DNA from 2 places in the Terrabacter sp. LjRoot27 genome. Region 2 is predicted to be linked to the other one. Evidence: riboswitches for the same ligand, from Rfam matches in the RefSeq annotation. Region 2 holds a riboswitch; the other holds the start of a gene.
The links. A riboswitch is a leader RNA that binds a small molecule or an ion and turns the genes downstream of it on or off. The one in region 2 is predicted to bind S-adenosylmethionine.
Positions count from the first base shown of each region.

Region 1 (4,663 bases), 1.3 Mb from region 2:
AACGCCGGCTTCGGCCACCCGGGCTTCCGCGACCTCGCCGCCGGTCTCGATGACGCGCAGCGCACCGACGGGCAGGGGTGGGTGCGCACCTGGCCGTTCGCCGGCAACCGGCTCCCGGCCTTCGTGCAGCTCGACCACCTGCTGAGCCGCGGGCTGACGGTCGTCTCGGCCGGGCAGGTGGCCTTCAACCGGGCCGACCACGCCGCCGTCTGGGCGAGCTACGCGCTGCCGGCACGCTGACCGAGCCGCTGACCGCGGCCACGCCCGACCGCGCTGACACACCGACCCCGCTCAGCGGCAGACGCCCGCAGTCACCAGGGTCGCTCGACCTCGACGTCGCGCGGGTCGGTGCCCTCGAGCGCCCAGCCGGTCTCCGTGAGCGTCCACTCGGCGTCGGTGCCGTGCTCGACGAGGCGCGCGACGGCGGCGACGAGGCGCTCGACCCCCTCGAGCGTGCTGCCGAGGCCGATGCTGGCGCGGACGGCGGTGACGGAGCGCTCGCCCCAGGGGTCCTCGAGGAGCTCGTCGACGAGCAGGTGGGCGCAGAACTTGCCGTCCCGCACGCCGATGCCGTGCTCGACGGAGAGCACCTGCGAGACGAGCGAGGAGTCCCAGCCGTCGATGGTGAAGGCCACGACGCCGACGCGGTCGCTGTCGTCGCCGAAGATCGAGAGGACCTCGACGCCTGCGACGTCGTCGAGGCCGGTGCGCAGCCGCTCGAGCAGGCGGGTCTCGTGCTCCTCGATCGCCTCGCGGTGGCGGCTGATCGTCGAGCACGCCGCGGCGAGCGCGATGGCGCCGATGACGTTGGGGCTGCCGCCCTCGTGGCGGGCCGGGCCGGTCGCCCACGTCGTGCCGTCCTCGGTCACCGAGCGCGTCGCGCCGCCGCCGAGCAGGTAGGGGTTGCCGGCGTCGAGCCAGTCGGAGCGCCCGGCGAGGACGCCTGCGCCGTAGGGGGCGTACGTCTTGTGCCCCGAGAACGCGACGTAGTCGGCGTCCCACGCGGCGAGGTCGATGGTGCGGTGCGCCGAGAGCTGGGCCGCGTCGACGGCGATCCGGGCTCCGTGCGCGTGGGCCAGCGCGGCGAAGCGCTCGACGGGCCAGACCTCACCCGTGACGTTCGAGGCGGCCGCGACGACGACGAGGCGGTGGCGCGACGGGTGGTCGGCCAGTGCCTCCTCGAGCAGGGCGTGCGCGTCCTCGACCGTCTGCGGGACGGGGAGGCGCACGGTGCGGAAGCGGCCCCACGGCAGCAGGGTCGAGTGGTGCTCGGTGCCGAAGACGAAGACCGTCGTGCGGCTCGGCAGCGCCTTGCTCAGCAGCGCCCAGGAGTCGGTCGTCGTCCGGGTGAAGACGACCGAGTCGCCCTCGCGCGCGCCGACGAAGGAGGCGACCTCCGCGCGGGCCTGCTCGTACCACGCGCTCGTCAGCCGCGAGGCGAAGCCGGCGCCCCGGTGGACGGAGGAGTAGGTCTCGAGGGCACGGTCGACGGCCCCCTTGACCGTCTCGAGCGCCGGCGTCGAGGCCGCGTGGTCGAGGTTGGCGTATGCCGTGTCGCCGTGCAGCGTGGGCACGCGCAGTCCCGCGCCGACGACGGTGGGCAGCGTGCGCGCCTCCGGCACGACGTGCAGGGCGCGGGTGCGCACGAGCGGTGCGGGGGAGCCTCCACAGAGGGAGGCGGCGGGGTGCGTCGAGGGAAGGACCGACATGGGAGTGCTCCTGGGTCATGGGACCCACCTCGTGCAGGTCCGCGCTTGCCGACCTCGAGGACGCATGCGGACCGAGGGCGGCCTGGTCGTCACCCGGAGCACCCCACCGCGGAGGAGGGTTGCTGGCCAGCGAGCCGGGGCTTGTCACTGGCACTCATGACCTGCGCAAGACCATAGGCGGGACGGTCGCCGGCTGTCCACCGGTCGCTCCCCGGGTGTCGCGATCTGAGACGCCGCCCGGCCCGAGGTGCGCCCGCGGCACCCGACGACGGTCCCCACGGTGCGCGGGAGGTGCGCCCACGGCACCCGACGACGGTCCCCACGGTGCGCGGGAGGTGCGCCCACGGCATACGAGAGCCCTGTGAGCCCTGGAGAGCGCTGTCCGACTGATCGGTCCTGTTGCGCGTGTGACGCGTGAGTTCATCGGTGCGTTGACGTACGGTGCCAGCATGGCGTCACGTCCGTCCACCAGCCAGCGCTCGAGCTCCGCCGCGGCCACCCGCGCCAAGGGATCCGCGGGCAGCGCCTCGTCACGCCCTCCGGCAGCACGCGGTGGTAGGCCGGCGCAGCGCAAGCCCGCTGCCCGCAAGCCCGCCGCCAAGACGGCGTCCAAGACCCGGGGCGGAGGCCTCCCCTTCCCGCTCGGCGCGATGCGCAACACGTGGATGGGGGTCTCGCACATGGCCGGGGGAGCGGTGCGCCGCGTCGGCCACAGCGCCGCCGACCTCGAGCCCGAGCACCGTCGCGACGGCATCGGCTTCGCCCTCATCGCGCTCGCCGTCGTCGTCGCCGCCCGTGAGTGGTGGGGCGTCTCCGGCACCTTCGGCCAGGTCGTGCACGCCGTCTTCGCCGGCACCTTCGGCCGCGTCGCGTACGCCGTCCCGCTCGTGCTGCTCGCGCTCGGCCTGCGCATGCTGCGCGCCCCCCAGGACGACGCGGCGACCAACCGCATCGTCGTCGGCACCATCGCCCTGACCTTCGCCGCGTGCGGTCTGTCGCACCTCGCCGACGGCATCCCCAACCCGCCCGACGGCGCCGACGGCATGCGCGCCGCCGGTGGCATCCTCGGCTTCCTCGCGTCGAGCCCCCTCGCGGCGGCCGTCTCGACCTACGGGGCGCTCGTCCTGCTCATCCTGCTCGGGCTCTTCGGCCTGCTCGTCATCACGGCGACGCCGGTCAACATGATCCCGACCCGCATGCGGCAGCTGCGGGCCCTCGTCATCGACCGCGACCACGTCGACGAGCAGCCCGACGAGGCGCTCGACGCCCCGGCCGCCGCGGTCAAGCGCGCGCGTCGCAAGGCCGTCGACCTCGCCGACCGTGACGGCGACGAGGCGTTCCGCCAGGCCGCGCAGAAGGCGCTCGAGGACGAGGCGACCACGCAGCTGCGGCCCGGCGAGAAGCGCCCGACGCCTCCCGGTCTGCTCGCCCCCCGCCCCGGCGGCGAGAAGGGCGCCGAGCGCGTCATCGACGCCACCGACCCCAAGACCCTCGGCGCCCCCGACACGAGCAAGGTCGGCCCCAAGGCCGAGCTCATCCCGCCGCCCATGTCCGACCTGCCCGCTCGCGTCGAGCAGCTGAGCCTCGGCGGCGACATCACCTACCAGCTGCCCGACCACTCGATGCTGACGCCGGGTCCGCCGCACAAGACGCGCAGCGAGACCAACGACCGCGTCGTCGAGTCGCTGACCAACGTCTTCGACCAGTTCGACATCGACGCCGCGGTCACCGGCTTCACCCGTGGCCCGACGGTGACGCGCTACGAGGTCGAGCTCGGCTCGGGCACCAAGGTCGAGCGCGTCACCGCGCTCTCCAAGAACATCGCGTATGCCGTGGCCTCGGCCGACGTGCGCATCCTCAGCCCCATCCCGGGCAAGTCCGCCATCGGCATCGAGATCCCGAACCTCGACCGTGAGAACGTGTCGCTCGGCGACGTCTTGCGCAGCAACACGGCCCGCACCAACGAGCACCCGATGGTCATGGGTGTCGGCAAGGACGTCGAGGGCGCCTACGTCATCGCCAACCTCGCGAAGATGCCGCACCTGCTCGTCGCCGGCGCCACCGGTTCGGGCAAGAGCAGCTTCGTCAACTCGATGATCACCTCGATCCTCATGCGCTCGACGCCCGAGGAGGTCCGGATGATCCTCGTCGACCCGAAGCGGGTCGAGCTGACGGCCTACGAGGGCATCCCGCACCTCATCACGCCGATCATCACCAACCCGAAGAAGGCCGCCGAGGCGCTCGCGTGGGTCGTCAAGGAGATGGACCAGCGCTACGACGACCTCGCGGCGTTCGGCTTCAAGCACGTCGACGACTTCAACAAGGCCGTCCGCGCCGGCAAGGTCAAGCCGCTGCCCGGCTCGGAGCGGCAGATCACGACCTACCCGTACCTCCTCGTCGTCGTCGACGAGCTCGCCGACCTCATGATGGTCGCCCCGCGCGACGTCGAGGAGTCGGTCGTGCGCATCACCCAGCTCGCGCGCGCCGCCGGCATCCACCTCGTCCTCGCGACGCAGCGGCCGTCGGTCGACGTCGTCACGGGCCTCATCAAGGCCAACGTGCCCTCGCGGATGGCCTTCGCGACGTCCTCGCTCGCGGACTCCCGCGTCGTGCTCGACCAGCCCGGCGCCGAGAAGCTCATCGGCCAGGGTGACGCGCTCTTCCTGCCGATGGGCGCGAGCAAGCCGATGCGTGTGCAGGGCGCGTGGGTCAACGAGTCCGAGATCCACGAGGTCGTCAAGTTCGTCACGACCCAGCTCAAGCCCAACTACGTCGAGAACGTCACCGTCGCGGCGCCGAAGAAGCAGATCGACGACGACATCGGCGACGACCTCGACGTGCTGCTCCAGGCCACCGAGCTCGTCGTCACGACCCAGTTCGGCTCGACGTCGATGCTCCAGCGCAAGCTGCGCGTCGGCTTCGCCAAGGCCGGTCGCCTCATGGACCTGCTCGAG
Region 1 covers NZ_CAXUSS020000001.1:1,785,301-1,789,963, forward strand. Annotated here, with positions in the region: gene ACSQ2D_RS08320 (endonuclease/exonuclease/phosphatase family protein) at 1-240, shown strand, start outside; gene ACSQ2D_RS08325 (aminotransferase class V-fold PLP-dependent enzyme) at 312-1,709, opposite strand; SAM riboswitch class IV at 1,746-1,871, opposite strand; gene ACSQ2D_RS08330 (DNA translocase FtsK 4TM domain-containing protein) at 2,159-4,663, shown strand, end outside.
Region 1: it holds a riboswitch for S-adenosylmethionine, as region 2 does, so the genes downstream of both, ACSQ2D_RS08325 (aminotransferase class V-fold PLP-dependent enzyme) here and ACSQ2D_RS14365 (bifunctional o-acetylhomoserine/o-acetylserine sulfhydrylase) in region 2, are expected to answer to the same signal.

Region 2 (4,663 bases):
GGGCGTCGGAGACGCCGGAGCTCGGCGAGGTGACGCCGATCCGGTCGCCGGGGCGCAGCGGGGCGGGGTAGCGGATCGGCATGGCTGCCATCGTGCCAGCCATGCCGATCCGCTTCATCCCGATATCGGGCCCGGCCCGTCGGTGCGTCAGACCTTGGCGGCCGTGAAGCCCTGCTCGAGGTCGGCGACGATGTCGTCGATGTGCTCGATGCCGACCGAGAGGCGCACGAGGCCCGGGGTCACGCCGGCGGCCAGACGGTCCTCGTCCGGGCCCTGGGAGTGCGTCGTCGACGCGGGGTGGATGACGAGCGAGCGCACGTCACCGATGTTGGCGACGTGGCTGTGCAGGGTCAGCGCCTCGACGAACTTCTTGCCCGCCTCGAGGCCGCCCGCGATCTCGAAGGAGAGCACGGCACCCGCGCCGCGAGGCGTGTACTTCTCCGCCAGGGCGTGGAAAGGACTGTCCGGCAAGGACGCCCACACGACCTTCTCGACCTGGTCGTGCCCTTGGAGGAAGGCTGCGACCTTGTGGGCGTTCTCGAGGTGGCGCTCGATGCGCAGCGACAGCGTCTCGATGCCCTGGGCGATGAGGAACGCGTTGAAGGGCGACGCGGCGGGGCCGAGGTCGCGCAGCAGCTGGACGCGCGCCTTGAGGATGAAGGCGAGGTTGGCCCCGAGGGGGCTGCCGACGCCGAGGTCGCGGGCGAAGACGAGCCCGTGGTAGCTCTCCTCCGGCGTGTTGTAGTTGGGGAACTTCTCCGGGTCGGCTCCGAAGTCGAAGGTGCCCGCGTCGACGATGACACCGGCGATCGAGGTGCCGTGGCCGCCGAGGTACTTCGTCGCGGAGTGCACGACGACGTCGGCTCCCCACTCGATCGGGCGGATGAGGTAGGGCGTCGCGACGGTGTTGTCGACGACGAGCGGGACCCCGTGCTCGTGCGCGAGGGCCGCGACGGCCTCGATGTCGAGGATCTCGCTCTTGGGGTTGGCGATGGTCTCGCCGAAGAGGAGCTTCGTGTTGGGCCGGATGGCAGCGCGCCACGAGTCGATCGACGTCGGGTCCTCGACGAAGCCGACCTCGATGCCGAACTTGGGCAGCGTGTGCTTGAAGAGGTTGAAGGTGCCGCCGTAGAGGCTGGGGGAGACGACGACGTGGTCGCCGGCCTCCGCGATGTTGAGCACGGCGAGGGTCTCGGCCGCCTGGCCCGAGGCGACGAGCAGGGCGCCGACGCCACCCTCGAGCGCCGCGATGCGCTGCTCGACGACGTCGGTCGTCGGGTTCATCAAGCGGGTGTAGATGTTGCCGAACTCCTTGAGCCCGAAGAGGTTCGCGGCGTGGTCGGTGTCGTTGAAGACGTAGCTCGTCGTCTGGTAGATCGGCAGCGCGCGGGCTCCGGTGGCGCTGTCGGGGGCCTGGCCGGCGTGGATCTGCTTGGTCTCGAAGGACCAGTTGGGCTCGGTCATCGGTCGTCCTGCTCTTCCTGGGTCGTGTCGCTGACCGGGGTCCCGTGTCACCGGGCCCCGTGCACCGACGGGTCGGTGCGGGAGAGAGGCTCTCCGCGCTTGCCCGCGCGCCGGGTGGCGTCGACGGGCCAGGTCCTCACCCGGGGCACCCCACCGCGGTTGGAGGGTTGCCGGCCAGCGAGCCGGGGCTTGTCGCTGGCGCTCATGACCTACCGGCGAGTGTACGTATGCGTGTCCGCCACGTGGGAGGGCGTGTCCTCATCGTGGACGCGTCGTCACCGGTGTGGGCGCCTGGCGCGTGTTGGGAAGTGCCGGCTCGGGTGGGATCGCTTGCAGGGCAGAGGAGTTCGTTGTCCACAGATGAGCCAGCGGGTCTTGCGAGTCTTTCGAACACGTGTTCTAATCGAGTGAAGGGAACGAGCGTCGAGAGGAGGGTCACCGTGCCGTTCACCCCGTCGCCGGCCGAGACCTCCGCTGTGCGCTCGGGAGGGCCCTGGCCGGTGCTGCGTGCCCGATGGTCCTCCGACCCGGACCACTGGGCGCGCACCCTCGACCCCGTCCTCGACCCGGTCCTCACGCAGCTGCGCGCGGGGCGCGGGCGGGCCCGAGCGGCGGCGGCGCTCGAGGGGCTGGCGCGGGCCGGGGAGCGGGTGCTCGCCGAGATCCAGGCGCTCGAGGTCGCCAAGGCCCGCCTCGAGGCCGACCTGCTCGCCGCGTACGGCGCACTGGCCACCATCGAGGCCCAGCAGATCCAGGCCCTGCCCGCCGGTGCCGCCGCCCGGGCGTCCTCGCGGGTCTCTCCCGAGCGGGTCGTCACCGAGGAGATCGCGCTCGCGACCGGCGTCGGGACCGGGGAGGTCGCCCGCCGGCTCACCCTGGCCACCGCACCCCGCCGGCACCGAGTCGTCCTGAACGCGCTGCGAGCCGGGCGGCTGTCGCTGCACCGCGCGCTGCAGGTCGCCTCCGACACCGCGTTGCTGCCCGACGCCGACGTCACCACCGTCGCACAGGCCGTGCTCGCCCCGTCCCGGGACGGCCAACCCCTCCCGCAACGCACCTTCACCGCCCGGCTGCGGCGCGCGGTCGCCTCGGTCGATGCCCGGGGCAGCGCCGAGCGGCACGCGCACGCCCGGTCCCGGCGCGGGGTGTTCGGCCGGGTCACCGACGACGGGATGGGCTGGCTGACCGTCACCACCGACGCCGCGTCCGTCGCCGCGGTCATGGACCGCCTCGACACCACCGCGCGCGGACTGCGCGGCGGCGGCGACCCGCGCAGCCTCGACCAGCTCCGCGCCGACCTCGCCACCGACGCCCTCCTCCGCGAAGCCCACCATCGCCGGCCGGAGCTCACCGCCGCGGCCGGCCATGCCACCGACAAGGCGCCCGGCACGATGCCCGGCACGATGCCCGACACGATGCCCGACACGATGCCCGACACGACGCCCGGTGCAGCGTCCAGGGCCACCTCGGGAGAGGTCTCCGGTGGCGCTGCCGCGCTGGCGTGGATCGTCGTGCCCTTCGAGGTCGCCACCGGACAGGCCGACACCGCGTGCGAGCTGCCCGGCCACGGCTGGGTCACCGCCACCCACGCCCGCGAGATCATCACCCGACCCGGCTCCGTCTGGGCCACCCTGCCCGTCGACCTGCGCACCGGCCGCGCCCTCACCCGAGCGACCCGCACCTACCGCCCCACCCAAGCCGTCCTCGAGCACGTCCAAGCCGTCGATGGCACCTGCCGCGGACCCGACTGCCACGTCCCTGCCACCCGCTGCGACCTCGACCACGAGACCCCCTGGCCCACCGGACCCACCAGCACCGACAACCTCCACGCCAAGCACCGCCTCCACCACAACCTCAAGACCACCGGCATCTGGACCTCCGCACCCGACACCGACCACGGCCTCATCTGGACCACCCTCACCGGCCGCACCTACACCACCCACCCCAAGAACTGGCGCGCCGGCGTCTCCCCACCGGACCCTCCCGACGAGCAACACCTCCAGAGCCCGACCCCGCAGACCCCTTCCGCGACCGACGACGAGTCGCCGCCCTTCTGACCCTGTCGATGCCTCCGTGGCGTGAATCACGAGGACGTCCTACTAAACCGAACTCGCGAGTAGGATCACGATCCGTGAGCACGAATGCCGACTTCGACCTGTTCCGGACCAGCGAGGACCACGAGGCCCTGAGGGAGGCCGTCCGCGCGGTCGCCGAGGACAAGATCGCCCCGTACGCCGCGGCCGTCGACGAGGAGGCGCGCTACCCCCAGGAGGCGCACGACGCCCTCGTCGCGTCCGACTTCTTCGCCCCCCACGTGCCCGAGGAGTACGACGGTGTCGGGGCCGACGCCCTCGCGACGTGCATCGTCATCGAGGAGGTCGCGCGCGTCGACGCCTCCGCGTCCCTCATCCCGGCCGTCAACAAGCTCGGGTCGCTGCCGCTCATCCTCGCCGCCAGTGACGACGTCAAGGCCCGCTACCTGCCGCCGCTCGCCAAGGGCGAGACGACCTTCTCCTACGGTCTGTCCGAGCGCGAGGCCGGCTCCGACACGGCCGCGATGAAGTGCCGTGCCCGCCAGGACGGCGACGGCTGGGTGCTGAACGGCCAGAAGTCGTGGATCACCAACGCCGGTGTGTCGGAGTACTACACCGTGCTCGCCGTCACCGACCCCGACGGACCCCGCGGCGGCAACGTCACGGCGTTCGTCGTCGAGAAGTCCGACGAGGGCTTCACGTTCGGTGAGAAGGAGCGCAAGCTCGGCATCAAGGGCAGCCCCACCCGTGAGCTGATCTTCGACGGCGTGCGGATCCCCGGCGACCGCGTCGTCGGCGAGGTCGGCGACGGCCTCAAGATCGCCCTCCGCACGCTCGACCACACGCGCGTCACCATCGGGGCCCAGGCCGTCGGCATCGCCCAGGGCGCCCTCGACCAGGCGGTCGCCTACGTCAAGGAGCGCAAGCAGTTCGGCACGCGCATCGCCGACTTCCAGGGCATCCAGTTCATGCTCGCCGACATGGCGATGGAGCTCGAGGCCGCCCGTCAGATGGTCTACGTCGCGGCCGCCAAGTCCGAGCGTGGCGACAAGGACCTCACCTTCTTCGGCGCAGCCGCCAAGTGCTACGCCTCCGACGTCGCGATGAAGATCACGACCGATGCCGTGCAGCTGCTCGGCGGGGCGGGCTACACGAGCGACTTCCCG
Region 2 covers NZ_CAXUSS020000001.1:3,085,825-3,090,487, reverse strand. Annotated here, with positions in the region: gene ACSQ2D_RS14370 (LD-carboxypeptidase) at 1-103, opposite strand, end outside; gene ACSQ2D_RS14365 (bifunctional o-acetylhomoserine/o-acetylserine sulfhydrylase) at 148-1,464, opposite strand; SAM riboswitch class IV at 1,555-1,674, opposite strand; gene ACSQ2D_RS14360 (HNH endonuclease signature motif containing protein) at 1,905-3,521, shown strand; gene ACSQ2D_RS14355 (acyl-CoA dehydrogenase family protein) at 3,596-4,663, shown strand, end outside.